DNA from 4 places in the Arthrobacter sp. CJ23 genome. Region 2 is predicted to be linked to each of the others. Evidence: riboswitches for the same ligand, from Rfam matches in the RefSeq annotation. Region 2 holds a riboswitch; each other region holds the start of a gene.
The links. Region 2 has a riboswitch for thiamine pyrophosphate ahead of NVV90_RS14295 (FAD-dependent oxidoreductase). Riboswitches for the same ligand answer to the same signal wherever they lie in the genome.
Positions count from the first base shown of each region.

Region 1: another riboswitch for thiamine pyrophosphate. It lies ahead of thiD (bifunctional hydroxymethylpyrimidine kinase/phosphomethylpyrimidine kinase); the one in region 2 lies ahead of NVV90_RS14295 (FAD-dependent oxidoreductase).
Region 3: another riboswitch for thiamine pyrophosphate. It lies ahead of NVV90_RS18940 (ECF transporter S component); the one in region 2 lies ahead of NVV90_RS14295 (FAD-dependent oxidoreductase).
Region 4: another riboswitch for thiamine pyrophosphate. It lies ahead of thiC (phosphomethylpyrimidine synthase ThiC); the one in region 2 lies ahead of NVV90_RS14295 (FAD-dependent oxidoreductase).

Region 1 covers NZ_CP102950.1:2,659,577-2,667,202, forward strand. The annotation lists gene obgE (GTPase ObgE) at 1-238, opposite strand, end outside; gene rpmA (50S ribosomal protein L27) at 355-618, opposite strand; gene rplU (50S ribosomal protein L21) at 678-986, opposite strand; gene thiD (bifunctional hydroxymethylpyrimidine kinase/phosphomethylpyrimidine kinase) at 1,372-2,892, opposite strand; TPP riboswitch at 2,884-2,980, opposite strand; gene NVV90_RS11770 (Rne/Rng family ribonuclease) at 3,162-6,305, opposite strand; gene NVV90_RS11775 (vitamin K epoxide reductase family protein) at 6,784-7,458, shown strand.
Region 2 covers NZ_CP102950.1:3,200,542-3,208,167, reverse strand. The annotation lists gene NVV90_RS14310 (RNB domain-containing ribonuclease) at 1-276, opposite strand, end outside; gene NVV90_RS14305 (ferritin-like domain-containing protein) at 318-986, shown strand; gene thiE (thiamine phosphate synthase) at 1,030-1,713, opposite strand; TPP riboswitch at 1,740-1,859, shown strand; gene NVV90_RS14295 (FAD-dependent oxidoreductase) at 1,852-3,198, shown strand; gene thiS (sulfur carrier protein ThiS) at 3,195-3,431, shown strand; gene NVV90_RS14285 (thiazole synthase) at 3,435-4,232, shown strand; gene NVV90_RS14280 (4a-hydroxytetrahydrobiopterin dehydratase) at 4,273-4,944, shown strand; gene NVV90_RS14275 (hypothetical protein) at 4,947-5,249, opposite strand; gene NVV90_RS14270 (DUF3107 domain-containing protein) at 5,276-5,500, opposite strand; gene NVV90_RS14265 (TetR/AcrR family transcriptional regulator) at 5,551-6,207, opposite strand; gene moeB (molybdopterin-synthase adenylyltransferase MoeB) at 6,294-7,493, shown strand; gene NVV90_RS14255 (SDR family NAD(P)-dependent oxidoreductase) at 7,548-7,626, shown strand, end outside.
Region 3 covers NZ_CP102950.1:4,197,268-4,204,893, reverse strand. The annotation lists gene NVV90_RS18980 (Na+/H+ antiporter subunit A) at 1-790, shown strand, start outside; gene NVV90_RS18975 (Na(+)/H(+) antiporter subunit C) at 787-1,320, shown strand; gene NVV90_RS18970 (Na+/H+ antiporter subunit D) at 1,317-2,957, shown strand; gene NVV90_RS18965 (Na+/H+ antiporter subunit E) at 2,954-3,520, shown strand; gene NVV90_RS18960 (monovalent cation/H+ antiporter complex subunit F) at 3,517-3,795, shown strand; gene mnhG (monovalent cation/H(+) antiporter subunit G) at 3,785-4,207, shown strand; gene NVV90_RS18950 (DUF4235 domain-containing protein) at 4,218-4,478, opposite strand; gene NVV90_RS18945 (NUDIX domain-containing protein) at 4,646-5,389, opposite strand; TPP riboswitch at 5,591-5,727, shown strand; gene NVV90_RS18940 (ECF transporter S component) at 5,802-6,422, shown strand; gene NVV90_RS18935 (ABC transporter ATP-binding protein) at 6,422-7,626, shown strand, end outside.
Region 4 covers NZ_CP102950.1:2,820,550-2,828,175, reverse strand. The annotation lists gene ffh (signal recognition particle protein) at 1-1,355, shown strand, start outside; gene NVV90_RS12590 (alpha/beta fold hydrolase) at 1,467-2,192, shown strand; gene thiC (phosphomethylpyrimidine synthase ThiC) at 2,175-4,016, opposite strand; TPP riboswitch at 4,011-4,118, opposite strand; gene NVV90_RS12580 (amidohydrolase family protein) at 4,210-5,307, shown strand; gene NVV90_RS12575 (VOC family protein) at 5,386-6,258, shown strand; gene NVV90_RS12570 (hypothetical protein) at 6,367-6,804, shown strand; gene rpsP (30S ribosomal protein S16) at 7,028-7,453, shown strand; gene NVV90_RS12560 (RNA-binding protein) at 7,455-7,626, shown strand, end outside.

The sequences.
Region 1 (7,626 bases), 540 kb from region 2:
CGCGCCAGTCGCCCATGCCCGGGCCGCCGTTGGTGGCGTGGCGGTGCGGGGCGTGGTGGTAGTCAAGCAGCGTGGTGGTCTGGTGGTCCACCCGCAGGATCACGTCGCCGCCGTCGCCGCCGTTGCCGCCGTCGGGACCGCCAAGCGGCTTGAACTTCTCCCTCTTGACAGAGACACAGCCGTGGCCGCCGGTACCGCCGGATACGTGCAGGACTACCCGGTCTACAAAGCTCGCCACGTGAATCTCCTCTATTGCTGAACCAGTCGCCCGGAGGCTTCCTAGTCGATTGTAATGCGGTTAAAAGAACGGTGGAGCGGGCCTGTTGGCCCGCTCCACCGGTTCAGAACTTGCTGTTACTCTGCAGCTGCAGCAGCAACGATGTTCACTACGCGACGGCCGCGGCGAGTACCGAACTCAACCGCACCTGCCTGCAGGGCGAACAGGGTGTCGTCGCCACCGCGACCGACGCCGGCGCCCGGGTGGAAGTGGGTGCCGCGCTGGCGGACGATGATCTCGCCAGCGGAAACAACCTGGCCACCGAAGCGCTTTACGCCCAGGTACTGGGCGTTGGAGTCACGACCGTTGCGAGTGGAGCTCGCGCCTTTTTTATGTGCCATTTGAAATGCCTGCCTTTAAATTTCTGGGGAAACTGAAAACCGGAACAACGTAACAGAAGTTACTTGATGCTCGTGATCTTGATCTTGGTCAGTTCCTGACGGTGACCCTGGCGCTTCTTGTAGCCGGTCTTGTTCTTGAACTTCTGGATGACGATCTTCGGACCACGGAGGTCTTCGAGGATCTCGGCCGTAACCTTGACCTTGGCCAGGTCCGCAGCGGCGGAGGTGACCTTGTCACCGTCAACCAGGAGCAAGGCGGGCAGCTCAAGCGTGCTGCCGGCTCCACCGGGGACGCGGTTCAGCGTTACGTAGTCTCCAACGGAAACTTTTTCTTGGCGGCCGCCTGCGCGGACAATCGCGTACACCACTTGGGCACTCACTTCTCTCGACGTTTCTTACTAAATTTGCGTGCGGAACCTTGAACCGAAACCGGCCTGGTTCCCGCTGTGCCTCAACGCCGTGGACTTCAGATCGAAGCCCGTGAGTCATCCCATGAACAATTCCAAGGGGCATAACCCAAGTGTTGGCGTAAGCACCGAAGATCTAGATTACGCTAGTTTGGCCTTCGGCTGCAAATGAGGCCAGGTCCGGAGGCCGCCAGGTGATGATCACCACAAGCTGGCATCACTGCGTCCGGTACCGTGCCCATACAGCCTACAGCCTTCCGGCGATTAAGTTGGGATCGGCACCTGCGACGCGCGGCGCAGCCTGGCTTTCTGCCCGCCGCACGCGCCGCCCGCGCTGTGGCCGCGTTCAGGCGTGCAGCCGCGGAGCGTCGAAAAACGCCGTCTCATAGCGGCAGGACCAGGCGAAGGCCTCGCGCATGGCGTCCCGCTCCGCCGGCGAAGCTGCCCGGGCGGCGGCATCCGTGAAGTCAATGGCCTGCCTGGTGGCGGCCGCGAAGTCCTCGTCCGCGTAGGCACGCAGCCAATCGGCGTAGGGGTGCTCCGATGAAGCTCCGGCCTCCACGTAGGCGCCGTGGAGCTGCTGCCCCACCTCCGCGTACAGCCAGTAGCAGGGCAGGATGGCGGCGAGCAGCACGGCGTAGCTGCCCGACGCCGACGCTGCCAGCAGATGGTCCACGTAGGACTTGGTGACGGGCCCGGTGGCCGCCTCCACGTTCCGGCCGGCCAGCCAGTTCCGGTGCAGTTCCGACTCCACTTCCAGGCACTGCTGGGATCCGCTGGCCCAGAAGAGCTGCTCAGCCTCGGTGGGGGCCAAGGCGCCGGCCCTGGCCAGGACCCGTGAGTAGCCGTTGAGATAGAGGGCGTCCTGGGCCAGGTAGTAGGCAAACTCGCGCTCCGGCAGTTCGCCGGACTGCAGCCCGCGGATGAACTCCAGGCCGTAGATGGCCTGGAGCTCGGGCGAGGCGTCCCGCCACAGCTGCGCGGCGTACTCCCCCGGCCTCAGCGCGCGCTCCAGCTGGTGGAAATGGTTGACGGGGCCGTTGCCTTGGCCCACTTCGAGCCTTCCGGAGGTGGCCAGCGCCTCCTGCAACCAGGGCTTGACCTCCTGCAAGGACGCTTCCCAATCGCCGTGGCGGACCTGGGCCGTGGCCATGGCCGCGGACAGGGAGCACCCCGTGCCGTGGCTGTTCCGGGTGTGGACCCTGGCTCCGGCGACTTCCACCACGTCCTGCCGGAGCAGGCCCGTGGTGTTGACGAGGGCATCCGGGCATTCCATACCGGGCAGGTGCCCGCCCTTGACCAGCACGGTGTTGCCGCATTCCGCCGCCAGCCGCTTGCCCTGGTCCAGGGCCGCGGCCCAGTCGGAGGCCTCCGGCTCGCCCAGCAGCATGGCCAGCTCCGGCAGATTGGGCGTGATCAGGTCCGCAAGCGGCAGCAGGGCCCGCAGGGCGGTTTCGGCCGATTCGCGCAGCAGCCGGTCGCCGCTGGTGGCCACCATGACGGGATCAAGGACCACGACGGCGGGCCGCACCTTCTGGAGCCAGCGGCGGACCTCGTCGATGACGGCCACGTCGCCCAGCATGCCGATCTTGACGGCATCCACGGCGATGTCGTCGCTGATGGCTTCAAGCTGCTGGCGCAGGAATTCCACCGGCGGCACGTGGACGCCGGTGACGCCCTGCGTGTTCTGGGCGGTCAGGGCGGTGACGGCAGCCATGCCGTAGCCGCCGTTGGCCGCGATGCTTTTCAGGTCCGCCTGGATACCGGCCCCACCGGACGGATCGGAACCGGCGATGCTGAGCACCCTGGGGATCCTGCGGCCCGTGGAGGGAAGCGGGTAGACAGTCGAATAGGACGTTGAAGTCATGAAAGACATCCCTTCGCCGGTGCTAACCGGACAGGTTCAACGGGTCTGGATCTCAGCCAGGCTTGTGCCGGCACCCCGTGTCAGATCCCTAGCGTAGCCGACACGTCCGGCGCCCCCGGGTTACCCGGACATTGTGACCCCGGGGCTCCCGTCCCCTGGGCCGTGTAGCCAACGGGCCGGATACAGCAAGGCCCCGGCAGGGTCCGCGTTGTGCGGAGCCTGCCGGGGCCCGGTGCTGCTGTGAACGGCCTGCCCGGAGACCGGCCAGCCTAGAGTTCGGAGGCCGGGACGCCGACGCCGAGGATGATCGGCTCGTTGGCCTGCGCCGCCTTGGCCGATGCCTTCACCGCTGCCGGGGCCTTGGCCTCGTGCGTGGTGCCGCCGGCGGCCGGCGGGGCCACATCGTGGTGCTCCACGGTGGTCTCGTTGGCTGCGCCCTGGGCGCGGCTGGCGCTGCGGTTGCGGCGGCCACGCCGTCCGCGGGAGCGGGACGAGCCCTGGGCTTCCTCAGCCGCCGCGGCCTGCGCCGTGGCGGCCGGCGCTGTGGCGGCCGGCGCCTTGGCAGCGGGTGCTTCGCCCAGGTGCTGGAAGGCCTCCGCAAGGAGGTCCAGGCTCATGGCCGGCGCAGTGGACGCAGCGTCCTCGGAGTGGTCCACGAACGGCAGCGCGACCTCCTCGCCGCCGAAGCGCAGCACGGGTGCCGTGCGCACATCGTGGGAACCGGCGTCGGTGGCTTCGGCAGCCTGTCCCGCAGCGGAAGCCGCAGCGGCAGCAGCTTGGTGCAGCTCGTCGTCGTGCAGGTGCGCCGCGTGGGCAGCGGCCGCGATGTTGGCGAGTGCGGCGCGCGTTGCCTCGGCCTTCGCCTGGCGCACCGGATCAACAGCTTCGTGCGCTGCGGCCGGTGCCACAGGAGCAGCCTGGGCCGGGGCCGGAGCCTGCGGCGCCACGGGCGCGTCGATGACCAGGCCGCCCTTGCCGCGGCGGCGCTTGCGGTCCGTGCGGGCTGCGGGCTGGGACTCCGTGTGCGGGCGGTGGTGCTCGGCGGCTACCACGTTGGCGCGGCGGTGTTCCACGGGTTCATCGTGGGTCACCACACCGCGTCCTGCGCAGTGTTCGCACTGCTCGCCGAAGACCTCCAGGAGGCCGGTGCCCATGCGCTTGCGGGTCATCTGGACCAAGCCCAACGAGGTCACTTCAGCCACCTGGTGCTTGGTCCGGTCGCGGCCCAGGCACTCCACCATGCGGCGCAGCACGAGGTCGCGGTTGGACTCGAGCACCATGTCGATGAAGTCGATCACGATGATGCCGCCGATGTCGCGCAGCCGCAGCTGGCGGACGACTTCCTCTGCCGCTTCAAGGTTGTTCTTGGTGACGGTCTCTTCGAGGTTGCCGCCGCTGCCGGTGAACTTGCCGGTGTTGACGTCCACTACGGTCATGGCCTCGGTGCGGTCGATCACCAGGGAGCCGCCGGACGGCAGGAAGACCTTGCGGTCCAGGGCCTTGTGGATCTGCTCGTCGATCCGCCAGGCGGAGAAGATGTCCTGGTCCTTGCTCCACTTCTCGAGCCGGCCCACCAGGTCCGGCGCCACGTAGGTCACGTAGGCCTCGATGGTGTCCCAGGCCTCGTCACCGGAGACGATCAGCTTGGAGAAGTCCTCGTTGAAGACATCGCGGACCACCTTGATGGTGAGGTCAGGTTCGCCGTAGAGCAGCTCGGGGGCCAGGATCTTGGTGGACGTGGCCTGGCCTTCGATGCCTTCCCACTGCGCGCGCAGGCGGTTGATGTCGTGCGTCAGCTCTTCTTCCGACGCGCCTTCGGCGGCGGTGCGGACGATGACGCCGGCGTTCTCCGGCAGGCGGTCCTTGAGGATGCGCTTGAGGCGGTTGCGCTCGACGTCGGGCAGCTTGCGGGAGATGCCGGTCATGGAACCGCCCGGCACGTACACCAGGTAGCGGCCCGGGAGGGAGATCTGGCTGGTCAGGCGGGCGCCCTTGTGGCCCACCGGGTCCTTGGTGACCTGCACCAGGACGGAATCGCCGGACTTGAGCGCGTTCTCGATGCGGCGCGGCTGGCCTTCGAGGTTGACGGCGTCCCAGTTGACCTCGCCGGCGTACAGCACGGCATTGCGGCCGCGTCCGATGTCCACGAAGGCGGCTTCCATGGACGGCAGCACGTTCTGGACCTTGCCCAGGTACACGTTGCCGATCAGGGAGTCCTGCTGCGTCTTGGACACGAAGTGCTCGGCGAGCACGCCGTCTTCCAGGACGCCGATCTGGATTCTGTCGTCGCGCTGGCGGACGATCATCTGGCGGTCCACGGATTCGCGGCGGGCCAGGAACTCGGCCTCGGTGATGACCTGGCGGCGGCGCCCGGTCTCGCGGGATTCGCGGCGGCGCTGCTTCTTGGCCTCAAGTCGGGTGGAGCCCTTGACACTGGTCACGCGGTTGCTGACCGGCGCCTCGCTAATGGCGCGGGGGGCACGCACACGGGTCACCGTGTTGGGCGGATCGTCGTCTCCGCCACCCGTCAGTTCCAGGTCCTGGTCGCCACGGCGGCGGCGACGGCGACGGCGGGAGGTCACGCCGTCCTCCAGCGTTTCCGCTGCGGGGGCGTCGTCGTCGGACTCCCCGGCGTCCTCGGCGTCGCCTTCTTCACGTTCGGTGCCGCGGCGGCCACGGCGGCCACGGCTGCGCCGGCGGCGACGGCTGCCGGCATCCTCGAGCTCGCCTTCTTCGGCTTCCCCGGCCTCTTCGCTGTCCTCGTCCTCGTCCTCGACGACGACGGGGCGGGCGACGGTGCTCAGGTCGGGTGCCTGGAAAATCATGGAGGTGATGGTGACCGGTTCGAGGAACAGGGCCGCAGACGCGCCGGCTGCTTCCTTCTCTTCCAAGGTCTCATCAAGCGGAGCTTCCTCGGCCGGAGCCTCGACGGGTGCTTCCGCGGCAGGGGCCGCTTCCACGGCAGCGTCTTCAACGGCGGCTTCCTCGACGGGAGCCGCTTCGGCAGCCTTCGCTTTCGCGGTGGTGGCTCGACGGCGGCGGACCGGCTTTTCTGCCGGGGCTTCGGCTGCGGCGGGTGCCGCTTCCGGCGCCGCTTCGCTTTCCGGGGCGGCTTCCGCTGCGTCCTCGACGAAAACGGGAAGCGGCTCGGCCGGCTCGACGACCTTGCGGGCGCGGCTGCGGCGGACCGGCGCCTTGACGGCCGGTTCCTCCGCGGCGGGCTCGGCGGCAGGAACCTCAGGGGCCGGGATTTCGGCGGTGCTGTCCGCAGGAGCGGCCTCTGCGGGAGCGGTTTCGGCCGCTGCCGCCTTGGGCGCGGCCTTGCGCCGGGTCCTGGTGGTCTTCTTTGGTGCTTCCGCGGCTTCTGCGGATGCCGCTTCTTCGTTAACGGCTACAACCTGGTCATTATCCATATGTGGCAACACTCCTGCCCAAGCAGCGCCGCCACATCCGGCGCCCAGAGGGGCAAATATTGTCAAAACCCTCGGGCCCTGACAGAAGTCGGTAGTTTGCCTCCCGGCTCGCACCAGCAGAGGGGTGCGGCAGGCCTGGAAGGCCGGCGGCGCTGTTCTGAAACCCGTTGTTCTGTTGCCACAACCAGGTGCCGTCCATTCACATGGCGGGCCGGCCGAGGATCACGTGATCCGGGATGCCCTGCTCATGGTTGGCGGTCTTGGGAACAACTCACCGGACCGGAGTCCGCATGTGGAACGGCTTCCGGCCATGTTCATTCTCTCACACCCCCATGCAATGGGGAGGTAGGCTCCCCTCCGGGGCGGCCGCCGTCGTCGGGAATCCTGGCTGGGAGCGACATCCAGACCGCAGCGTTAGAATCCTCCCAAGAGCCATCCCCGGCCGCGCCGGGCCTTGCCGAAAAGGACTGCATCCGCCATGTCGAGCACCGCCAGGGAAAACCTGGCCCACAACGACTCCCCGCCAGCACGGCACAACGACGCCGCCGCCATCCAGGTCTTTCCGAAGACCGTGCGCGACAAGCCGTTTGCCTGGCTCCTCCTGATCACGGGCGTCATCGGCTGGCTTGCCTCCGGCGCGCTGGTCCTGGAGAAGCTCGAAATGCTCAAGGACCCCAACCACATCACGCTGTGCGATGTGAACCCGTGGGTGTCCTGCGGCGCGGTGATGCAGACCTGGCAGAGTTCGCTGTTCGGCTTCCCCAACATGTTCATCGGGATCGTGGCCTTCGCCGTCATCATCACCACGGCAATGGGCCTGCTGGCCGGAGCGCGGTTCTCGCGCGGCTACTGGCTGGGGCTGCAGACCGGAGTCACCCTGGGCTTCGCCTTCGTCGTGTGGCTGTGGTCCCAGGCCCTGTACGCCATCCACGTACTGTGCCCGTTCTGCATGGTGGTGTGGGCGGTCATGATCCCGCTCTTCGTGTGGGTCACCATCCGCAACATCACTCACGGCGTCATCAAAGTCCCCGCCGGGCTGGCAAAGCTGCTGGGCGACTCGGGCTGGATCATTACGGCCCTGCTCTACGTGGCCGTGGCCGCGAGCATCTTCTTCGCCTTCATCCAGGTCTTCGCCGGCACCTCCGGATACTGAGCCCGCAGCAACAGCGGCGACGCCGCGGCGACGAACCGTGTAGCACCCGCGTAGCACCCGCGTAGCACCCGCGTAGCACCCGCCCGAGCGAACAGCTGAGGCCCCGTTTTCCTAAGAAAACGGGGCCTCAGCTGCACGCTCGCGCCCATGGGTTCATGGCCGGGGCGG
Region 2 (7,626 bases):
GGAGATGGCATACAGCACCTTGTAGCCCTCGCCTGCGCGCTCGATGAACAGGGCTTGGTCGAGGTCCGTGGAGGTGGCCGGGTCGATGGTGATGAACGGGACATCCCGGAGGTCGCGATCCGGAAGGGCGTGGGCGGAAACCGCAGCTTCGGCCTCCTTCAGGGCTTCCTGCGGGTAGGCGCCGGGCAGCTCCAGCTCGGTCCGCAAGGCCGCAAATGCCTCCGCGAGCTGGTACGACTGTTCGCTGACGTTCGGCGCTATCCCATGATGTGGCACGAAAGTCAGGTTAGCCCGAAATCGGCGGTTAGTCTTGGAGCATGGGCACATCTTCGGCCGGCAATGCTCCGTACCAGCGCCTCGTGACGGACCTCCTGGGCGTCATGGCCTATGGCGAACTGTCAGCCTTCGGGCGTCTCTCCTCCGATGCGCGCTACGCGCCTACCCTGCACGACCGTGCCTTGCTGGGCCGGATCGCGGTGATCGAATTCCAGCACTTCGAACTGGTCAGCGCCCGGCTCGAAGAGCTGGGCGTAGATGCCGAGGAAACCATGCTGCCGTTCCAGCGTTCCGTGGACCACTTCCACGAGCGCACCAAGCCGGGCGACTGGTACGAGTCCCTGATGAAGGCCTACGTCATTGACACCGTGTCCTCGGACTTCTACAAGTCAGTGTCCGAGTTCCTCGACGCGGACACCCGTGAGGTGGTTGAGCGGATCCTGGTCTCGGAGGAGTCCACGGCCGTGCTGCGTGATCTGCTGCAGCGCGCCCTGGCAGAGGACCCGCGCCTTGCCTCCCGGCTGGCACTGTGGGGCCGCCGTCTGGTGGGCGAGGCCCTCACCCAGGCCCAGCGCGTCAGCATGGAACACGCCCTGCTGGGGCCGCTGCTCAGCAGTACCGGCGACGCCCGGGAAACCCTCGGGAAGCTGACGGCGGACCTCGCCGAGCGGCACGCCCGCCGGATGACCGGGCTCGGCCTGACGGCCTGAGCGGCCTCGCGCCCAAGCGCATGAGCGGTGAGGGACTGACTGGCTACCCGGCGTCGAGCGCGGCGAGCAGTTCCCGGGCGGCCGCCGTCGGGTCCGCCGCTTCGGTGATGGCACGCACCACCACGATCCTGTCGGCACCCGCTGCCACGACCTGCCCAACGTTTGTGAGGTCGATGCCGCCGATCGCGAACCAGGGCAGCAGCACGCCGCCCACGGTCTCCTCATCGGCCCTGCGCACGGCTTCTTTTGCATATGTGACCAGCTCCAGGCCGACGGCGTCCCGACCCGGCTTGGTGGGCGTTGCCCAGACCGGGCCCACGCAGAAATAGTCCAGGCCGCTGCGGCCCGGGGCGGCTGCGATCGCGGCATCGATCTGCTCCGTGGTGTGCGTGGACAGGCCGATCACCGTGGGGTCGTGGAGGATGTGCCGGGCCGAGCGCAACGGCAGGTCCTTCTGGCCGATATGGAACACCGGAGCCCCGGAAAGCAGGGCAATATCGGCCCTGTCGTTGACGGCCCACAAGCGTCCGTGACGGTGGGCCACCTTGTGCAGGACCTCGAGAAGTTCGAGTTCCTCGGCCGCTTCCAGGGACTTGTCGCGGAGCTGGATGATGTCCACGCCGCCTTCGAAAGCGGCATCGACGAAGTCTTCGAAATCGCCCTGCGTCTTGCGGGCATCGGTGCAGAGATAGAGGCGGGCCGTGGTGTGGACATCGTGCTGGGTCATGGAGACAGCGTAGTTCCTTTACACTGGGCTGGTACTGCGGGAGCCGCAGTGGCGGTCACAAACGCCACGCGGCTGAGAGGGCTTCAGCGCCGACCGCTTGACCTGATCCGGCTAGTACCGGCGTAGGGAAGGAGCCCCATGGCTGACACAATGCAGAACCGTCCCGGCACCCTGCACGCGGACGTCGCCGTGATCGGCGGAGGCATCATCGGGCTGGGCATCGCCCTGGAGGCCCGCAAAGCAGGACGCTCCGTAGTCCTCATCGATCCCGCACCGGCCACGGGCGCCACGTACGCCGCGGCCGGCATGCTGGCCCCCGTCAGCGAACTGCACTACCAGGAGGAAGACCTCCTGGACCTCATGCTGGAGTCCTCGGCGCTCTGGCCGGAGTTCGAACGGACGCTGCCGGCGGCGTCGGATCCCGGGGACGCGGCCCTTGGGACCGGATACCGCACGACGGCGACCCTCGCCGTGGGTGCCGACGCCGCGGACCGGCGGGCGCTCGCCGACCTCCGGGACGTCCAGCTGGCACACGGACTGGCGGTGGAACCGCTGGCGCTCCGCGAAGCCCGGAGCCGCGAACCCTTGCTGAGCCCACAGATCTCCTGCGCCTTCGTCATCCCCGCCGACCACCAGGTGGACCCCCGCAAGCTCGCCCGCCGGATCCTGGCGTCCCTCGCCAACCACGGCCTGGGAGATCCCAGCTGGGTGGCCGGGGCAGAGGATGGCTTTGCGCTCCGCGCCCGGGCCGCGTCACTCCTGTGGGAGGACGGCCGCGTGGCCGGGGCAGTACTGGAGACCGAGACGGGTCTTGGGGGCGGAACCGTGACCCAGCACGGAACCGTGGTGCGGGCTGCGGAAACTGTGGTGGCCAACGGCCTCGGCGCCGCCGCCCTGGCCGGACTCCCGGAGGGCCTCGCGCTGCCCTTGCGTCCCGTCTACGGGGACATCCTGCGGCTGCGCGTTCCCGAACACCTCCGCCCGCTGCTGACCTGCACGGTCCGTGGCATGGTGCGCGGCGTGCCTGTCTACATCGTTCCCCGGGACGACGGAACCGTGGTGATCGGGGCGACGCAGCGTGAAGACGGGCTGTCCGCCTCCTCCAATGCCGTCTCCGCCGGCGGCGTTTACCAGCTGCTCCGCGACGCCCAGGTCCTGGTCCCCGCGGTGGCCGAACTAGAACTGCTCGAAGCCACGGCGCGGGCACGGCCGGGCACCCCGGACAACGCGCCCCTGCTCGGCCGCGTCCAGGGCGGCCGCGGCGACATCGAAGGCCTGGTGGTAGCCACCGGCTTCTTCCGCCACGGCGTCCTGCTCACCCCCGTGGCCGCACGGATCGTCGGCCAGCTCCTCTCCGGAGTGGAGGACCCCCGGTGGTCCAGGTTCCGCCCGGACCGCTTCTCCGGAAGCCACGGCTCATCCGTCCCAACATCAGCAGTCCACACTGCAGCAACCCCTTCCGCAGCAAGCAAGGATCCGGCATGAACATCACCCTCAACGGCTCAGCCCACGAGCTCTCCGACGGCGCTTCCGTCACCACCCTCGTCAGCCAAGTGACCGGCCGCGTGCTGGACCACCGCGGCCAGGCGTCCGACGGCGGCAAGCTGGGCGTCGCCGTCGCACGCAATTCCGAAGTGGTGCCGCGCAGCCAGTGGGCTGCCACGGCGCTCGCAGAAGGCGACGAACTCGAACTCGTAACCGCAGTACAGGGAGGCTGAACCATGACCGCAGCAGGCACCGAGGTGCGCACTGATTCACTGGTGATCGACGGCGTGGAGTTCGGCTCCCGCCTCATCATGGGCACCGGCGGGGCGCCCAGCCTGGACGGCCTGGGGGCCGCACTGCTGGCCTCCGGCACGGAACTGACCACCGTGGCCATGCGCCGTTACTCGCCGGCCGAAACCGGGTCCCTGTTCCAGCTCCTGCTGGACCACAACATCCGGGTCCTGCCCAACACGGCGGGTTGTTTCACTGCCAAGGACGCCGTGATGACGGCCGAACTGGCCCGCGAAGCCCTGGAAACCGACTGGGTCAAGCTCGAAGTCATTGCCGACGAGCACACCCTGCTTCCGGACGCCGTGGAACTGGTGGACGCCACGGAACAGCTGGTGAACCGCGGCTTCAAAGTGTTCGCCTACACGAACGACGATCCCGTCCTGGCCCTGCGCCTGGAAAACCTCGGCGCCGCCGCCGTCATGCCCCTGGGCGCGCCCATCGGCACCGGGCTTGGCATCCTGAACCCGCACAACATCGAACTGATCGTGTCCCGGGCCTCGGTTCCCGTGGTGCTCGACGCCGGAATCGGCACGGCCTCCGACGCCGCACTGGCCATGGAACTGGGCTGCGACGCCGTCCTGCTGGCCACCGCAGTGACGCGCGCCCAGAACCCCGTCCTGATGGGTGAGGCCTTCAAACACGCCGTCATCGCCGGTAGGCTGGCGAAGCAGGCGGGCCGGATTCCGCGCCGGGAGCACGCATTGGCGTCCTCGGCCATGGAAGGCCGGGCCGAGTTCCTGTAAGCGCGTCCCCCAGCGGGGAGTCCCAAGCCGAGGAGCAGCCATGGCAGGCAAGGAAAATGTCCTCACCAGGCCGGCGATCGACGCCGCCTTGGCGGAACTGCCGGACTGGCGGTACCGGCTCGGCGGGCTCGTCACCGTGTACAAAACGCCGACGGCAGCCGGCGCGCTGGCGCTGATTGCCGCCGTCGGGCAGATCGCGGAAGAACAGAACCACCACCCCGATCTGGACTGGCGCTACAACCGGGTCTTCCTCCGGTACACCTCGCACGACGCCGGCTCCGAGGTGAGCAGCCGGGACGTCGCCGCCGCCACCGCGGCCAGCGCTGCCGCCTCGGACGCCGGAGCCGTGGCCGAGCCCGGGCTGTACAGGACCATGGAACTGGCGATCGACACCGACAATCCGGAAGCGATCTCCGAGGTCTGGCGGGTGGCCCTGGGCTACCGCAAGGGACGATACGGGGACCTCGTGGACCCCCATGGCAGGGGACCGGCCCTGTGGTTCCAGGAATCGCCGACGCCCAACGCCAACCGCATCCACGTGGACGTGCACCGGAGCCTGGCCGAATCGGGCCCGGCCATCGAGAAAACGGCGGCGACCGGGGCCTTAATGAACCATGACCACGCACCCGGGTGGGTGGTGGTCACGGATTCACAAGGCAACCGGCTCTGCCTGTGCACCGAAGCGGGGCACGAGCCGGATCTCGAGGACTGAAACTACAGCTTGAGCGCGGCGGTCAGCGCCTGGATGTCGTGCTTGGCGCGCGCCCGGCCCAGGAACGCCACTGCTGCGACGGACGCCGCTGCACCCAGGGCGATCGGCAGGACCCACGGCATCCAGGTCAGGCCGGGCCGGTAGCCCAGGCCGATCTGGAGGCAGACGATCCAGCTCAGCATGCCCACAGCCACTGCCACCCCGGCGGGCAGGATGATGCCGTACGTTGCGTGGTGCTTGTCATTTGCCCAGACAATGAAGCCCGCGGCGGCGGTGGCAAGGACCACGATGACGAGTGAAAGCATGGGGGCTCCTGGTTTCCGGGGAGTGCCTAGAGGACGCCGAAACCGACGCGGCGGGCTTCCTCGGCGCCGATCTCCACGTAGCCAAGGACGTTGCCGGGGACGATGATCTGGCGGCCCTTTTCGTCGGTCAGGCGCAGCTCGGTGCCCTTGGACACGGCCTCGGCGACGATCTTGGCGACGGCCTCCGCATCCATGGCGGTTTCCAGCACGATTTCGCGGCCCACGTTCTGAATGCCGATCTTTACTTCCACAGCAAGGCCTCCAAGCCAATCAAGAATTAAGTCAGTCCTCTATTTGTAGCCTAGGACTCTTTGGGGAATCGACTGATTCCGCGCCAAGCTAAACGATAGATGAGATCGCTGGCCACATCGAGGTCCAGGTTTCCGTCCGTTTCGAGCCAATACCGGGCACTGACCTGCGCCATCCCGGCCAGTCCGCGGCCCAGGAGCTGCGCCTCGAGCGGGGGCAGCTTGGTGTCCTCCGCGATGACGTGCGCGACGGCGTCGGCGAAGGTCTTGTTGAATGTCTCCAGCCGCGAACTGACATCGGGATCGTTGATGAGGTCCGATTCGAAGACCAGCCGGTGGGCCTGGTCGTCGCTCGCGATGAAACGGTAGTACGCGCGCATGACGGCCTGGACGCGTTCCTTGTTGTCGGACGTGGAGTTCAGCGCCGAGAGCATTTGCTCCGTCAGCGTGGCCAGGTGGCTGTCCAGCAGCGCCATGTAGAGCTCGCGCTTGGACGGGAAGTGCTGGTACAGGACCGGCTTGCTCACGTGCGCGGTCTCGGCGATCTCGTCCATCGCGGCGCCGTGGAAGCCGTTGGCAACAAACACTTCCAATGCGGCATTGAGCAGCTGGGCGCGGCGTTCATCGCGCGGCAACCTCGCTGAGCGCGGCGATCCGGTTCGTTCCTGCTTCTCCGGTGTCTCCTGTTTTGCCCGTGCGCCCTCGGCCACAGTTCTGCCCGCCTTTCCTTTGCAGTTATGACCACTCTACTTCCCAGTAATATGACCGGGCGGCATCGGCAGGCATACATTGAAGTATGGCCACCACTTTTGCTGCCCAAACCACGCCCGTTTCGCTGCCGCCGCTGGTAGAACCAGCCGCGGAACTGAGCCCGGCAGAGGTGGAACGGTACTCCCGCCACCTGATCATCCCCGAGATCGGCGCGGCCGGGCAACGCCGGCTCAAGAACGCCAAGGTCCTGGTGATCGGGGCCGGTGGACTTGGCTCGCCCGCTCTGCTCTACCTGGCCGCCGCGGGTGTGGGCACGCTCGGCATCGTGGACGACGATGACGTGGACCTCAGCAACCTCCAGCGCCAGGTCATCCACGGGGTCAAGGACGTCGGCCGGCCCAAGATCGAGTCCGCGCGCGATGCCATCGCCGAGCTGAACCCGCTCGTCACGGTCAATCTCCACAATGTCCGTCTGGATTCCTCCAACGCCTTGGACATCTTCGCCGGCTACGACCTGATCCTGGACGGCGCGGACAACTTCGCCACGCGCTATCTCGTCAACGACGCCGCCGCGATCCTCGGCAAGCCCTATGTGTGGGGGTCGATCTTCCGCTTCGACGGCCAGGTCAGCGTCTTCTGGGAAAAGCACGGCCCCAGCTACCGCGACCTCTACCCCGAAGCCCCGCCCGCAGGCTCCGTGCCGTCCTGCGGGGAAGGCGGCGTGTTCGGCATGCTGTGCGCCGCCGTCGGCTCCCTCATGGTGACGGAGGCAGTCAAGCTCATCACCGGCGTCGGGCGCTCACTGCTGGGACGCGTGGCACTGTTCGACGCCCTGGGCGGCAGCTGGCGCGAGATCAAGGTCTCCAAGGACCCTGAAGCGGAACCCATCACTGAGCTCACCGACTACGAGGCGTTCTGCGGCGTCACGCCGCCGCCGGCCACTGATGCCGGGCATACTGTCACGGCTACGCAACTGGCCGTAATGCTTGCCGAACGGGCTGCGGGGGAGCGCGACTTCGAACTGGTGGACGTCCGCGAAAGCGGCGAGCACAGCATTGTAAGCATCGACGGCTCGGTGCTCATCCCGCAGGGCCGCATCCTGGCCGGGGAGGCCTGGGTCGAGCTGCCGCAGGACAAGGACATCGTGTTCCACTGCAAGGTGGGCGGGCGCTCGGCCGCGGTCCTTGCAGCGGCACAACGGGCCGGCTACACCCGCGTCAGCCACCTCGACGGCGGGATCCTGGCCTGGGTGCGCGACGTCGAGCCGGAGAAGCCCGTCTACTGACGCCCTGCAGGGCAACAGCGGTTCCTACACGAAAGCAGCCAGAAAGGTCCGGTCATGAGCGAGGAATCCATGGTTACGCCGCAGCATCCCCTTGCTTCGGGATTCGGGCACTACTCCACCGCCGCCGAGGTCA
Region 3 (7,626 bases), 1.0 Mb from region 2:
CGGCGAAATCTCCGTCCTGGTTATCGCGGCCACCGGCGTCGCCAGCCTGATCTTCGTCCGCGGCCGCGGCGAGCGCCTGCGCCCCGCCGCCACGGTGCCCGCCGGCAGCGTGGGGCGCCGCACCGGCGTCGAGCGTGACTCCCGCGACGGCGCCGCGCTGGCCCTCGCGAAGAAGTTCGCCGACGTCGGCCGGGATGCCTGGCTGCTGGGAGGCAGGACGCTGGCCCCGGAGCGCCGCTCGATCATCTTCGAAGTGGTCACCCGGCTGATCTTCCACTCGATGGTCATCTTCTCGGTCTACCTGCTGCTCGCCGGCCACAACCTGCCCGGCGGCGGCTTCGCGGGAGGCCTGACGGCCGGACTCGCGCTGACCATCCGCTACCTGGCCGGCGGCCGCTTCGAACTCAGCGAGGCCGCCACCGTGAGTGCCGGAACGCTGCTCGGGACTGGGCTCGCGACGGCGGCCGCGTCCGGCTTTGTGCCGCTGCTGCTGGGCGGGCAGGTGTTCCAGAGCGCCATCATCGAGGTCTGGCTGCCGGTGTTCGGCGACATCAAGTTCGTCACGTCCACCATCTTCGATATCGGCGTGTACATCGTGGTGGTGGGGCTGGCCCTGGATGTGCTGCGCAGCCTCGGCGCGGAGATCGACGAACACTTTGAGGAAAAGGCTGCTCCTGCCGGCGGGGCAGCCCACGCCGAGGCCGTTGCCGCGGGGAACGTCGCGTCGGCGGGCGCCGGCTTTACCGGCGAGGCAGAGGCTGCCACGGCGTCCGGAAAGGGAACCACATGAGCGTCAACCTGACCCTGCTGATCGTCATGGGCACCCTGTATGCGTGCGGGATCTACCTGATCCTGGAACGCAGCCTCACCCGGGTGCTCCTGGGCCTCATGTTGCTGGCCAACGCAACCAACCTGCTGATCCTGAGCACCGGCGGATATGCCGGCCTGGCGCCCTTTTTCAACAAGGACACGGAGCCCGGCGCCTACAACGATCCCCTTCCCCAGGCGCTGATCCTGACGTCGATCGTGATTTCCTTCGCCGTCACCGCGTTCATGCTCGGCATCATCTACCGCACCTGGGCCCTGGCCCGCCAGGACGAGATCCAGGACGACATGGAAGACCGCCGCGTGGCCAAGACCCCCAGCTTCGACGCCGAGGACGACGCCTTTGTGCCCCTGGAGACCTCGGAGTTCGCGCTGACGGCTGCAGGGCCTGACGGGCTCATCGGCCCCGACGACGCCGGCGGGCCGGGCGTAACCGGCGCCGGCGCCGGCACGGACTCCCCGGCAAGCGATCCTAAAGAAAGAGGCACCGCGTGAACCTCGCCAATCTGGCACCGCTCGCCGTCGTCCTCCCCATCCTGGGCGCCGCACTGACCTTCCTGCTGATCCGGCACTCGGCAGCCCAGCGGGCCGTCAGCATCGGCCTGCTGTCCGCGACCCTGCTGCTCGAATGCATCCTGCTGGCGTCCGTCTGGGACGGCGGCACCACGTCCGTCACGATCGGCGGCTGGATGCCGCCGTGGGGCGTGGTGATGGTGGTGGACCAGTTCTCTTCGCTCATGCTTGTGGTCTCGTCCGTGGTGAGCCTGGCGGTGCTCGTCTACGCCACGGGGCAGGGCATGGCCGACGGCGACCAGGAAGCGCCCGTCTCGATCTTCCACCCCACCTACATGATCCTGGTGGCCGGGGTGTCCAACGCCTTCCTCACCGGCGACCTCTTCAACCTGTATGTGGGCTTCGAGATCCTGCTGACGGCAAGCTACGTGCTCATGACGCTCGGCGGGACGGGGCCGCGCATCCGCGCCGGCGTCACCTACGTGGTGGTGTCCGTGGTCTCCTCGGTGCTGTTCCTGATCGCGATTGCCATGATCTACGGGGCCACCGGAACCATCACCATGGCCGATCTTGCGATCAAACTGGCCGAACTGGACCAGGGCACGCAGAACCTGCTCCATGTCATGCTGCTGGTGGCCTTCGGAATCAAGGCGGCCGTGTTCCCGCTGTCCTTCTGGCTGCCGGACTCCTACCCGACTGCCCCCGCCCCGGTCACCGCCGTGTTCGCCGGCCTCCTGACCAAGGTGGGCGTTTACGCCATGGTCCGGACCGAGACGCTCCTGTTCCCCGGAGACACCCTGAACGTGCCATTGATGGTGGTGGCGCTGCTGACCATGGTGGTGGGCATCCTGGGCGCGCTGGCGCAGAGCGACATCAAACGCCTGCTCTCCTTCACCCTGGTCAGCCATATCGGCTACATGGTGTTCGGCCTGGCGATGTCGTCCGCCGCAGGGCTGGGCGCCGCCGTGTTCTACGTGGCCCACCACATCACCGTGCAGACCAGCCTGTTCCTGGTGGCGGGCCTGATCGAACGCCGTGGAGGCAGTTCCTCCATGGACCGGCTGGGCGGGCTGGCCAAGCTCTCACCGCTGTTGGCGCTGCTCTTCTTCATCCCGGCCATGAACCTCGCCGGCATCCCGCCTTTCTCAGGCTTCCTCGGCAAGCTCGGCCTCCTGCAGGCCGGCGTGGAGCTGGGCACGCCGCTGGCCCTGGTGCTGGTGGTGGGCGGCGTGGTCACCAGCCTGCTCACCCTCCTGGCCATCGCCCGTGTGTGGAACCGTGCCTTCTGGCGCAAGCCCGAGGACGCCGAGTACCCGGACCCCGTGCTGCTGACCCCCGTTCCGGCGGGCCGCGGGACTGTGGGGCTGTTGCCGCGGAGCATGGTGGGAGCGACGGCGGCCCTGGTGGCCTTTGGTGTTGCGCTTACCGTCTTCGCCGGGCCGCTTTTCAAAGTGGCAGGCCACTCCGGAGAAGTCATGCTGGACCGTTCCGCGTATATCCACTCCGTCCTCGGCGACGGCGCCGTGGTGCCGCCGCTGCCCGGGCAGGGTTCGCAGGCGGCCCAGCCGGGTAATGCCGCACAGCCGGACACTGCCGCGCAGCCGGGGGGTGGCAAATGAGCCGGAAACCTATTTCGTTCAAGACCGAGCTGCCCCTGCTGGTCTGGCTCGTGATTGTCTGGGGTGCCCTGTGGCAGGACTTCAGCCCCGGCAACCTGTTGTTCGGAGCCCTGATCGCCATCCTGGTGGCCAAGCTCTTCTACCTGCCGCCCGTGGAATTGAGCGGGCGTTTCAACATCCTGCGCGCCATCCCGTTTGCACTGGGGTTCCTCGCCAAGGTGGCAGCCGCGAGCTACCAGGTCATGTACCTGGCCGTGCTGTCCGGCCCCAAGGTGCGCAACGCCGTCGTCGCCGTCCCTCTGCGGAGCCATTCGGATCTCATGGTGACGGCCACCGGACACGTCATCTCGCTGATCCCGGGCTCGCTGGTGGTGGAAGTGGACCGCTCCACCTCCACCCTCTACATCCACGCCCTCAACGTCACCACACCGGCCGACATCGCCCGGATCCGCCGCGAGGTCCAGGACATCGAGGCCGGACTGATCCGCATCATGGGCACGCGCGCGGAACTCGACGCACTCAGGGCCGAAGACCGGCCCGCCACGGAAGGAGCAGCGCTGTGAAGGACATCGTTCTCATCGTCACGGCCGTGATCCTCAGCTTCGCCGCCGCCGGCGCGATCATCCGCATCGCCGTCGGGCCGTCCCTGCTGGACCGCGTGCTCGCCTCGGACGTGCTGCTGGCCATCCTGGGCGCCGCGCTCGCGATCGACATGGCCGTGAACCGGCACCTCAACAACCTCATGCTGCTGGTGGCGCTCACGGTGATCGGCTTCATCGGCTCGGTGACCGTGGCCCGCTTCGTGGCCGACCGGAGGGAACAGCCCAATGACTCCTGATGCTTCGGGCGCGGACGCCGTGATCGACGCCGTCACCGCCGTCTTCCTTGTGGTGGGGGCGCTCATGTCCCTCGCCGCGGCCGTGGGCCTGCTGCGTTTCCCGGACCTCATGAGCCGCATGCACGCCGCCACCAAGCCGCAGGTGCTGGGCCTGTTCCTGCTGCTGGCCGCCATCGGGCTGCAGATGCGGACCTGGTGGGTGTGGCCCGTGCTGGTGGTGGCCTGGATCTTCCAGTTGCTGACCGTTCCCGTGTCCGCGCACATGGTGGGCCGCTCGGGCTACCGTACCAAGCACGGCCACCGGGAACTGCTCACCGCCGACGAGCTGGAGGCTGTGATCCAGAAGGCCGCGGGGGAGCGGGCAGACCAAAAGGCCGCCGGGCGCGAAACGGCCGGCAGGGCTTCGGACTGACAGAAGCTGGCTAGACGATGTCCTGGGTCTTGGCGAATCGGGCGATGGCGCGCTGGGTGCCGCGGCTGGCCAGGACCTGGATGAGGGTGCTGACGGTGCCCGAAATGAGCGCGAAAACGAGGGCCGAACGCAGGCTGGTTTCCATGTCGTCGTGGCCCTTGGGCGGCTTCTTGCCGGTGGACTTTTCCCAGGCCGCGTTGACGAGTTTGCTGCCGACGATTCCCGCGCCGATGCTCACTCCGGTGCCAAGAAGCTTGAAGAAGAGGTTCATGACCCCCAGCCTAGCGCCTGGCACCTCGCCGGATGCGGCTGCGGGGCGGGCGGGGCGATGCACCAGGGAAGCCACGTGGGCCGTCCGAGCGTGCTCACCGTCGACATTCCTCCAAGCGGCGGAATCGTCGTGAGCGGCGGAGCAGCGGAGATCACCGCCCCGGCGGCTTAGCGGCGGTTCGTGCGGCCCTTCAGGAAAGCCGCCATGGCACCTGCGGCGGGATGTACCGGGACGATCGGGTGCTCGGCGGACCAGACGGCCTCCACGCCCCCCAGCGCGCCTACCTCCTTGAGCAGGAACAAGGTGGGCGGCATGAGTTTCAGTCTCCCGGCCTCTTCGGCGGCCAGGATGTCGCGGACCGGCATCCAGAGCGACGACGACGCCTCCGTGGTCTGGTGCCGCGGCTCGGCTCCCGGCGCGGGACGGGCCACGTAGAAGTAGGTGTCGAAGCGCTTGGGCATGTCCGGCGGGGTGACCCAGTTGGCCCACGGGCGAAGGTCCGCGGCGTCAAGCCGGAGCCCGGCCTCCTCGAACACTTCGCGTTGCGCTGCGGCCAGTACCATTCCGGCGTCGGCGCGGGCCTGTGCGGAGCCTGCGCCGGCCCCGATCGAAGCCAGCTTCCAGTCCTGGGCGTGGGCATCCAGCAGCCCGTCCGGGTACTCCCGGCCGGCCTTGTCCGCGGCGTCCACGCGTCCGCCGGGGAACACCACCATTCCGGCGGCGAAGTCCATGGTGGCCACACGGTGCTGGACGAAGGTTTCGAGGCCGCCCGGGGCATCACGCAGGAGGATGACGCTCGCGGCGAGCCTCGGTTCGGGCACGGTGCTGCCGGGGGCGGGACGTTCTGGCGCCGTCCTTCCAGGCACTGGGTTCCGGGGCGTGACGCCGTTGCTTCCGTCTGTGCTGGTCATGGGGCCCCTTCGCTGCGGCAGTTCTGCTGGATCATTCTCTCAGGCTTGCCCTTGCCCCCGCGCCAGGACGGGCCGCACTTGAGTCAGGGCCCGGATGATCCAGCAGAATCGCACCCACCTCGTCCCGCCCCCAATATGACCCTCCCCAAAAGCCCGGAACTGCCCCGAGGTGTAAACTGGAGAACGCCCATCAGGGCAGATTTATCACGACAGGGGAGCGCCGCCGTCGGGCACTGCAGGGATGCAGCCGGTGGAAGGGCGCTGAGAGTGCGGACAGCCGCAGACCCTCGAACCTGATCCGGTTAGTACCGGCGTAAGGGAGTCGAGTTCTCAGAGTGTCCGGATCCGCGGGCGGCACAGGCCGTCCGGAAGCCGGGGAACACTTTCCCCTCCTGTAACTCAGGAGGCAGAAATGACAACAGCAAGCTTTAAGAAAGCCAGCTACAACTGGCGCGTTGTGGACATCGTGGTGGCGGCATTGATCGCCATCGCCGGCGGCGTGATCTTCTGGGCATGGTCCCAGGGCGCGGCCCTCGTCTCCACACCGATGAACGCCACGTACCCGCCCCTTACCGGCCTGATCGCCGGCGGCTGGATGATTCCGGCCGTGCTGGGCATGCTTATCATCCGCAAGCCGGGCGCGGCCCTGTTCTGCGAAACCGTCGCCGCCACGGGCGAGCTCATCATGGGTTCCCAGTACGGCACCACCGTGCTGATTTCCGGGCTGCTGCAGGGCCTCGGCGCGGAACTGGTGTTCGCCGCCTTCGCCTACAAGAAGTTCAATCTGCCGGTATCCTTGCTGGCCGGCGCCGGTGCGGGCCTGTTCTGCGGCCTGAACGACTCGTTCGCGCCGTGGGGCTGGAACATCGCCTATGAAGCCGGCGACAAGGCCGCCTACATCGTGTTCTGCGCGATCTCCGGCGCAATCATCGCCGGTGCGCTGTCCTGGATCGCCACCCGTGGCCTGGCCAGGACCGGTGTTCTGAGCTCGTTCGCCTCCCGCAAGGCCTTCTCGGAGCCTGTCTTCTCCTGATGCCGGTTTCCGACGCCGCTTCCACTGCGGGCCGGCCTGCCGCAGTCTCCGCCCGGGGGTGGGGCTGGCGGCACGCCGGCCGCTCCACCCCTGCCGTCCAGGGCCTCGACCTTGAGATCGGGCCGGGCGAGCGCGTGCTGCTGCTGGGGCCTTCGGGCGCCGGCAAGTCCACGCTGCTGCATGCCCTGGCCGGCGTGCTGGGCGGGGATGACGACGACGCCGACGAGAGCGGCTCGCTGCTGATCGACGGCGCCGCACCGCGCGGGCAGCGGGGCCGTGCCGGGCTCATGCAGCAGGACCCGGAAACGCAGGTGGTTCTCTCGCGCCTGGGCGACGACGTCGCCTTCGGCGCCGAGAACCTCGCCGTCCCCCGTGCGGAGATCTGGAAGCGCGTCCATGAAGCGCTCGACGACGTGGGGTTGCGCAGCATTGCCGGCGGCGGTTTGGCGCTGGACCACCCGACGTCGGCCCTGTCCGGCGGGCAGAAGCAGCGCCTTGCGCTGGCGGGCATCCTGGCGATGCGGCCCGGGCTGATCCTGCTGGATGAGCCCACCGCCAACCTGGATCCCGCCGGTGTGCTGGAAGTCCGCGACGCCGTGGGCCGCTGCCTGGACAAGACCGGCGCCACCCTGGTGGTGGTGGAACACCGCGTGTCCGTCTGGAAGGACCTGGTGGACCGGATCGTGGTGCTCCAGCCAGGCTCCGCTGCCGGCTCCGCGGGCGGGAGCGGCACGCCCGGCGTGCTTCTCGACGGCCCGCCCGACCAGGTCCTGGACGAGGCCCGGAACATGCTCATGGCTGCGGGGGTCTGGGTGCCGGGCTACGTTCCGGCCACCCGCACGCGCACCCGCGCGGAGGAACCGGCGGAGCTGCTCCTGGCCGCCCAGGACCTCGCCGTGTCGCGGGAACGGCCACGCCGCCGCGGCTTCAAGACCATCCCGCCCGTCCCGGTGCAGTCCGGCATCACCGCCCAGGTGCGCGCCGGCCAGGCACTGACCATCACCGGCCCCAACGGTGCCGGAAAGTCGACGTTCGCGCTGACGCTCGCCGGACTCCTCGCGCCTGTCGCCGGGAAGGTGTCGGCCGCCGTCGGGCTGTCCGGCGGTGCCGGGACAGACCCCTTCGCGTGGAAGGCCCAGCAGCTGATTTCCCGCATCGGCACCGTCTTCCAGGAGCCCGAGCACCAGTTCGTCACCGGCCGCGT
Region 4 (7,626 bases), 380 kb from region 2:
AGCAGATCGTCAAGATCGTCAACGAGGAACTGGTCGAGATCCTCGGTGGCGAGACCCGCCGCATCCGCCTGGCGAAGACCGGCCCCACCATCATCATGCTTGCCGGCCTCCAGGGCGCCGGCAAGACCACCCTCGCGGGCAAGCTCGCGAAGTGGCTCAAGGCCCAGGGGCACAGCCCCGTGCTCGTTGCTGCCGACCTTCAGCGTCCCAACGCAGTCACCCAGCTCCAGGTGGTTGGCGGCCGGGCGGGCGTGCCCGTGTTCGCGCCGCACCCCGGAACGACTTCCGAACTGGAGCACCCCATTGGGGACCCGGTCGCCGTCGCACGCGCCGGCGTGGAGGAAGCCCGCCAGAAGCTGCACGACGTCGTGATCGTGGACACCGCCGGCCGTCTCGGCGTCGACGCCGACATGATGGACCAGGCGCGCCGCATCCGCCAGGCGATCATCCCGAACGAAGTGCTGTTCGTGATCGACTCCATGATCGGCCAGGACGCCGTCAACACGGCGCTCGCCTTCGATGAGGGCGTCAACTTCACGGGCATCGTGCTGTCCAAGCTCGACGGCGACGCCCGCGGTGGTGCCGCCCTCTCCGTGGCGTCCGTCACCGGCAAGCCGGTCATGTTCGCGTCCACCGGCGAAGGCCTGGACGACTTCGAGCTCTTCCACCCGGACCGCATGGCCTCCCGCATCCTGGACATGGGCGACGTCCTCACCCTGATCGAACAGGCCGAGAAGAACTGGGACAAGGACGAAGCCGCCCGGATGGCGAAGAAGTTCGCCGACCAGGAAGACTTCACCCTGGACGACTTCCTCGCCCAGATGCAGCAGATCCGCAACATGGGCTCCATGAAGAAGATGCTCATGATGATGCCGGGTGCGCAGAACATCCGCCAGCAGCTGGAGAACTTCGACGAGCGCGAGATCGACCGCGTCGAGGCCGTGGTCCGCTCCATGACGCCGCACGAGCGCGTGGCACCGAAGATCATCAACGGCTCCCGCCGCGCCCGCATCGCCAAGGGTTCCGGCGTCACCGTCTCCGAGGTCAACGGCCTGCTGGAGCGTTTTGCGCAGGCCCAGAAGATGATGAAGAAGCTGGCCCAGGGCGGCGGCATGCCGGGCATGCCCGGACTTGGTGGTCCCGGCGGCCGCAAGGGCGGCAAGAGCGCCCCGAAGAAGAAGGCACGCTCGGGCAACCCGGCCAAGGCAGCCCAGGAACTGCGCGACGCCGAGGCCAAGCGCAGCGCCGCCGCTGCCGCAGCGCCCACCGGTGCCGCTTTCGGCCAGGGCGCAACGGACTTCGACCCCTCCTCGCTGAACCTGCCCAAGGGCTTCGACAAGTTCCTCGGCAAGTAAGGCGCGTGCTTTCCCACCCAACTGAGTAGCGCCAAGTGTCGTTTTGAACGCTCATAACGACACTTAGCGCTACTCAGTTGGGATGTCCGGGCCGTGGCATAGGGTGAAATCATGCAAAAGCAGCGCGTAGTCTTTGTGCACGGCGCCGGCAGTTTCGGTGCCGCCGCCTGGCCCAAGCAGCACGGCATGGCCCTGGACTACGACGCCCTGTTCCTGCGCCGGAACGGTTTCGACCCGGCAGCCGAACCGGTGGAATCCGACGTCGCCCAGGACATCTCCATCATCATCGGCGCCATCTCGGACAACCCCGCCGGCGGGCACGTTGTGGCCCACGCCGAGGGTGCCATCTCGGCCATGCTCGCCGCCGTGGCCCGGCCGGACCTGGTCCGTTCCCTCACCCTGGTGGAGCCGGCCTGCCTGTCCCTGACGGCCGAACTGCCCGCCACCGCCGCCTACCGGGCACTCATGGAACCGCTGTTCGCGGTCCGGCACCAGCTCAGCGACGACGATTACCAGCGCGAGTACGTCCGCCGCGCCTTCTCGATGGAGCCGGGCGGGCTCGACACCCCAGAGGCCCGCCGCACCGCACGCCGGCTCCGGCTCCAGGCCCCGCCGTGGGAGGCCCCGCTGCACATCGTCCCCGGCGTGCCCACGCTCGTCCTCACCGGCGGCTGGGAGCCGCTGTACGAGGAAATCGCCGGCTACCTGCAGGAAACCGGCGCCCTCCGCCGCGTTGCAGCAGGAGGACACCGGCCCCAGGATTCAGCCGAAGGAAACCGGATCATCCGCTCCTTCCTGGCTGATGTCAGCCGTGCCCGCTCAGTTCAGGCTTCCTGACGCGCCTTCGCTTGACGCGACAGCCGCCGCCGGCACCGGAAGCTGCAGCTCCGGCAGGTAGACCTTGCCGCCCGAGGCCAGGAATTCCTGGCTCTTTTCCCGCATGCCGCTGTACAGCTCGGCGATGGCGGCCTGTGACTCCGCGGAACCGTACTCGTCGCGGATGTCCTGGCTGATGCGCATGGAGCAGAACTTCGGCCCGCACATGGAGCAGAAGTGCGCCGTCTTGGCGGGTTCGGCCGGGAGGGTCTCGTCATGGAACGCCTCGGCCGTGACCGGGTCAAGGGACAGCGCGAATTGGTCGCGCCAGCGGAACTCGAAGCGTGCCTTGGACAGGGCGTCGTCTCGTTCGTTCGCGCCCGGGTGGCCCTTGGCAAGGTCGGCAGCGTGGGCCGCGATCTTGTAGGTGATCACGCCGGTCTTGACGTCGTCCTTGTTCGGCAGGCCCAGGTGTTCCTTGGGCGTGACATAGCAGAGCATGGCCGTGCCGTAGCGGGCGATCTCCGTGGCGCCGATGGCCGAGGTGATGTGGTCGTAGCCGGGGGCCACATCCGTGACCAGCGGGCCCAGGGTGTAGAAAGGGGCGCCCTTGCAGAGTTCCTGCTGGCGTTCGACGTTTTCGCGGACCAGGTGGAAGGGGACGTGGCCCGGACCTTCCACCATGACCTGGACGTCGAATTCCCAGGCGCGCTGCGTGAGCTCCGCCAGCGTGTCCAGCTCGGCGAACTGGGCAGCATCGTTGGCGTCCGCCGTCGCTCCCGGCCGCAGGCCATCGCCGAGGGAGAACGCGACGTCGTACTTGGCGAAGATCTCGCACAGCTCGTCGAAGTGCGTGTAGAGGAAGTTCTCCTCGTGGTGGGCCAGGCACCAGCCTGCCATGATGGACCCGCCGCGCGAGACAATGCCCGTGACGCGGTTCGCCGTGAGCGGCACGTACCGCAGCAGCACGCCGGCGTGGATGGTCATGTAATCCACGCCCTGCTCGCACTGTTCGATCACGGTGTCGCGGAAGATTTCCCAGGTGAGCTTGTTGGCCTCGCCGTTGACCTTTTCCAGCGCCTGGTAGATCGGCACGGTGCCGATCGGAACAGGGGAGTTGCGGATGATCCATTCGCGGGTGGTGTGGATGTCATCGCCGGTGGACAGGTCCATGACGGTGTCCGCGCCCCACTGGGTGGCCCACTGCAGCTTGTCCACTTCCTCGGCGATGGAGCTGGTGACGGCGGAGTTGCCGATGTTGGCGTTGATCTTCACCAGGAAGGCCTTGCCGATGATCATCGGCTCGGATTCCGGGTGGTTGATGTTGTTGGGAATGATGGCGCGGCCGGCGGCCACTTCGCTGCGGACCAGTTCAACATCGCAGTTTTCGCGCAGTGCCACGAACTGCATCTCGGGCGTCACCACGCCCTGCCGGGCGTAGTGCATCTGCGTGACGACCTTGCCCTCGACGGCGCGGCGGGGCACCGGCTGCGCGCCCTTCCACTCCGCGGAGGCTGCGCCGCGGCGCACGGCGGACTTGCCGTCGTCGAGCAGGTTCCGCTCGCGTCCCGAGTAGACCTCGGTGTCGGCGCGTGCTTCGATCCAGGCGGAGCGGAACGGCTCCAGCCCCACCACGGGGTCGCTGCCCGGACCGGCGGTCCGGTACACCTGCAAAGGCGCGTTGGCTTCACCGTTGGGGGAGGGCTCCAGCGCGATCTCCGTGACAGGAACCCGGATGCCGTTGGCGGGGTCCTCGAGGTACGCCAAGGAGTGGGATTTCAGCGACTGGGTGACCGCTGCTGCCTCGTTCTGGGCAGGGCTGTGCTGTGTTTCTGTGGTGCTCAAGGATTACTCACTTCCTTCGCCGGCATTACCCGGACAGGTTCAACGGTCGCAGGCAGCGTCAGCCTGATCTCAGCCCATGCAAGGGCCCCCGTGTGGTCGTAGACGAAGCTACCACAGCCGCCGCCATGCCCGGGGTCAAGAGCAGTCATGTTGCGGCCGGACCAGGATTTCCCGGCCGGATTAGGATTTCCCCATGGCCAACATCATCGAATTCAGCGGAACCGTGCTCACCGGGACCGAGCAGGAGCGTCGCGGGCTCTGGTCCGTGGACGGGCTACTGACGTTCGAACGGCCGGCCGCGGAACCGGACGCGGTGCTGGACGGCTGGGTGGTGCCCGGCTTCGTAGACGCGCACTGCCATGTGGGCCTCGGCAAGGGCGGCGCTGTTGACGAAGGGACCGCCCTGGCCCAGGCCACGGCAGACCGCGACGCCGGAACTCTGCTGATCCGTGACGCCGGCTCGGCCAGCGACACACGCTGGATCCAGCAGCGGCCGGACATGCCGCGGCTCATCAGGGCGGGGCGCCACATTGCCAGGAGCCGCCGCTACATCCGGGGCCTGGGCGAGGAAGTGGAACCGGCGGACCTCGTGGAGGCCGTCCGCAAGCAGGCCCGTGCCGGCGACGGCTGGGTCAAGCTGGTGGGCGACTGGATCGACCGGGGGACCGGTGACCTGGCGGCCTGCTTTCCGGCCGCGACCGTCAAGGACGCCATTGCCGCCGCGCACGACGAGGGCGCCCGCGTCACGGCGCACTGCTTCGCCGAGGACACCATCGATGACATGCTCGACGCCGGGATCGACTGCATCGAGCACGCCACGGGCCTGCTCCCGCGGCACATCCCGCGGCTGGTCGGCCAGGGTGTGCCGATCGTCCCCACGCTGGTCAATATCGAAACCTTCCCGGACATCGCCGTCCAGGCCGCCGGCAAGTTCCCCGTCTACGCGGCACACATGACCAGGCTGTGGGAGCGCCGCAAGGAGCGCGTCCTGGAAGCCTTCGAAGCCGGTGTGGCGGTCCGTGCCGGGACCGACGCCGGGAGCGTCATCCGGCATGGCCGGATTGCCGATGAGATCCTGGCACTGCACGACGCCGGCCTCCCGGCTGCCGCTGCCTTGGACGCCGCCTGCTGGGGAGCCCGGGACTGGCTTGGGGTCGAGGGTATCGGCGAAGGCGCCAGCGCCGACGTCGTGCTCTGCGCGGACGATCCGCGCGCGGACCTGTCCACCGTGCGTGGACTCAGGCACATCGTGCTGCGCGGGAACATTATCCGGACGAATTCGGCCGGTTAGGAATAAATTGAAGCTTCAAGTAATTTAGATAGGTAGAGGATGCCGAACGTCGGCACCAACAGGACCCGGGAGCTTCGCATGACCACACCATCCAGCCAGGACCTTCTTCCTGCCGAACTCACCATGGGCACCGTCATGCTCAAGGTCGGCGACATGAAGCTCATGAGCGGCTACTACCGGGACGCCCTGGGCCTGGACGCCGTGGCCGAGCAGGACGGCGGCGTCTACTTCGGCCGCGTCGGCAAGCCGCTGGTGCACCTTTCCCCGGCGGCCGGGCTCCACATCCCCGGCCGGGGCGAAGCGGGCCTGTTCCACACCGCCCTGCTGTTCGAAGACCAGGCCGCGCTCGCCGCCACGGTGGCCACCGCCGCGCAGTTCGAGCCGCAGGCCTTCGTAGGGAGCGCCGACCACCTGGTCAGCGAGGCCTTCTACTTCACGGACCCCGAGGGCAACGGCATCGAGCTCTACTACGACAAGCCCCGCGAAGGCTGGCAGTGGAACGGCAATACTGTTGTCATGGACAGCCTTCCGCTGCCCCCTCAGCGCTACCTCCAGCAGCACCTGAGCGAAGCCGCCGTGAGCGGCCAGCGTGGGGCGAACGCCGGCGTCGGGCATGTCCACCTCCAGGTGGGTGACGTGCAGACGGCGCAGGACTTCTACGTGGACGCCCTCGGCTTCGAAAAGACCGCCGGCTGGCATGGGCAGGCGCTGTTCGTTTCCGCCGGCGGCTACCACCACCACATGGCCATGAATGTCTGGAACAGCCGGGGTGCCGGTCCGCGCAAAGACACGCTGGGCCTGGGCGAGGTAGTGATCGAAGTGCCGTCCGGCGATGACATCGGTGCCCTGGCCGACCGCCTCAAGGTCGCGGGCATCGAAAGCCACCACACCGGCCTGGAGCTGCGCTTCGAGGATCCGTGGCGTAACCGGCTCCGAGTGGCCATCCGCTGAGGGACCCGGCTGCACTAGGCTGGGCTGTGACGGTGCGGCACCATCCGGGCTGCCGTGCCGGCTTCCTGCCAGCATCACGGTCCGTTAGAAGGAATGAGAGTACTCTCCATGGGTTTTGCCGAAATCTTTGTTGCCACCCACGCTGAAGCACTCAAGCGGGCGTCAGCCTTGGAAAAGGGTGCGGCCGCCGCTGGCGCCGCCGTCAGGATCCCGGGAATCAGCGACTTTGAGGTGGAGCAGCTGGGTGACCTCGCGGGAAAGGCCGTCCATGCGGGCGGTGCTGACTACGAACTCGCCCTGGTTGACGTCACCAGTGACGCCTTGCTTGGCGTGCCCGATGCCATGGTCCGGGCCCTCGCGGAGCTGCTGAGCTACGAAAGCGAAGGCGAAGGCAACGTGCTCGAAGAGGTGGCCGACGGTTGGGCCGGACAGGACGACATGCCGTTCGGCGCCGAGGAATCGCGCCGGTACGTCCAGCAGCTTGCAAAGCTGGCGGTCGAGGTGGAATCCGCCGACCGCGCGGGCCTGTACGTCTGGTCCGAGTAGCCTTTTCCGCCGTCCGGGGAGCCGTTGGCGACCCGCCGGTGGCCCTTCGGGGTGGCGCGGCTCGAAATAGTTTCTGTCATCTGGCACAATGGACAGGTACTTGATCGGCGCGGCCCCTCTCTCCGTGCCTAAATCTTGTCCTTCGAACCCTCTAGTATGGCCCGCCCCACGGGTGCAGAATGCTGGGCTCAACCCCGTTTCAGAAACAGGAGTGACCACAAAAGTGGCCGTAAAGATTCGCCTTAAGCGCTTCGGTAAGATGCGCGCACCGTACTACCGCATCGTCGTCATGGACTCCCGCGCAAAGCGCGATGGCCGTGCGATCGAAGAGATCGGCAAGTACCACCCGACCGAAGAGCCGTCGTACATCGAGGTCGTTTCCGACCGCGCCCAGTACTGGCTCTCCGTCGGCGCCCAGCCGACCGAGCAGGTTGCCGCGATCCTCAAGATCACCGGTGACTGGCAGAAGTTCAAGGGCCTCCCGGGCCAGGAAGGCACCCTGAAGACCAAGGCTCCGAAGGCTGCCTTCGTTGCACCGGAGAAGGGTTCCGTCATCATCCCGGAAGCCATCACCAAGAAGGCCAAGAAGGACGAAGCTGCTGAAGCTCCGGCCGAGGCTGCTGAAGCAGAGACCACCGAGGCTGAGTAAGTTGCTGGCAGAAGCGCTCGAGCACCTGGTCCGCGGGATCGTTGACAGCCCTGAGGATGTCAAGGTCAGTGCCAAGAACAACCGCCGCGGGGAATCCCTCGAGGTGCGCGTTCACCAGGACGACCTCGGACGGGTGATCGGCCGCCAGGGACGCACCGCACGCGCACTGCGCA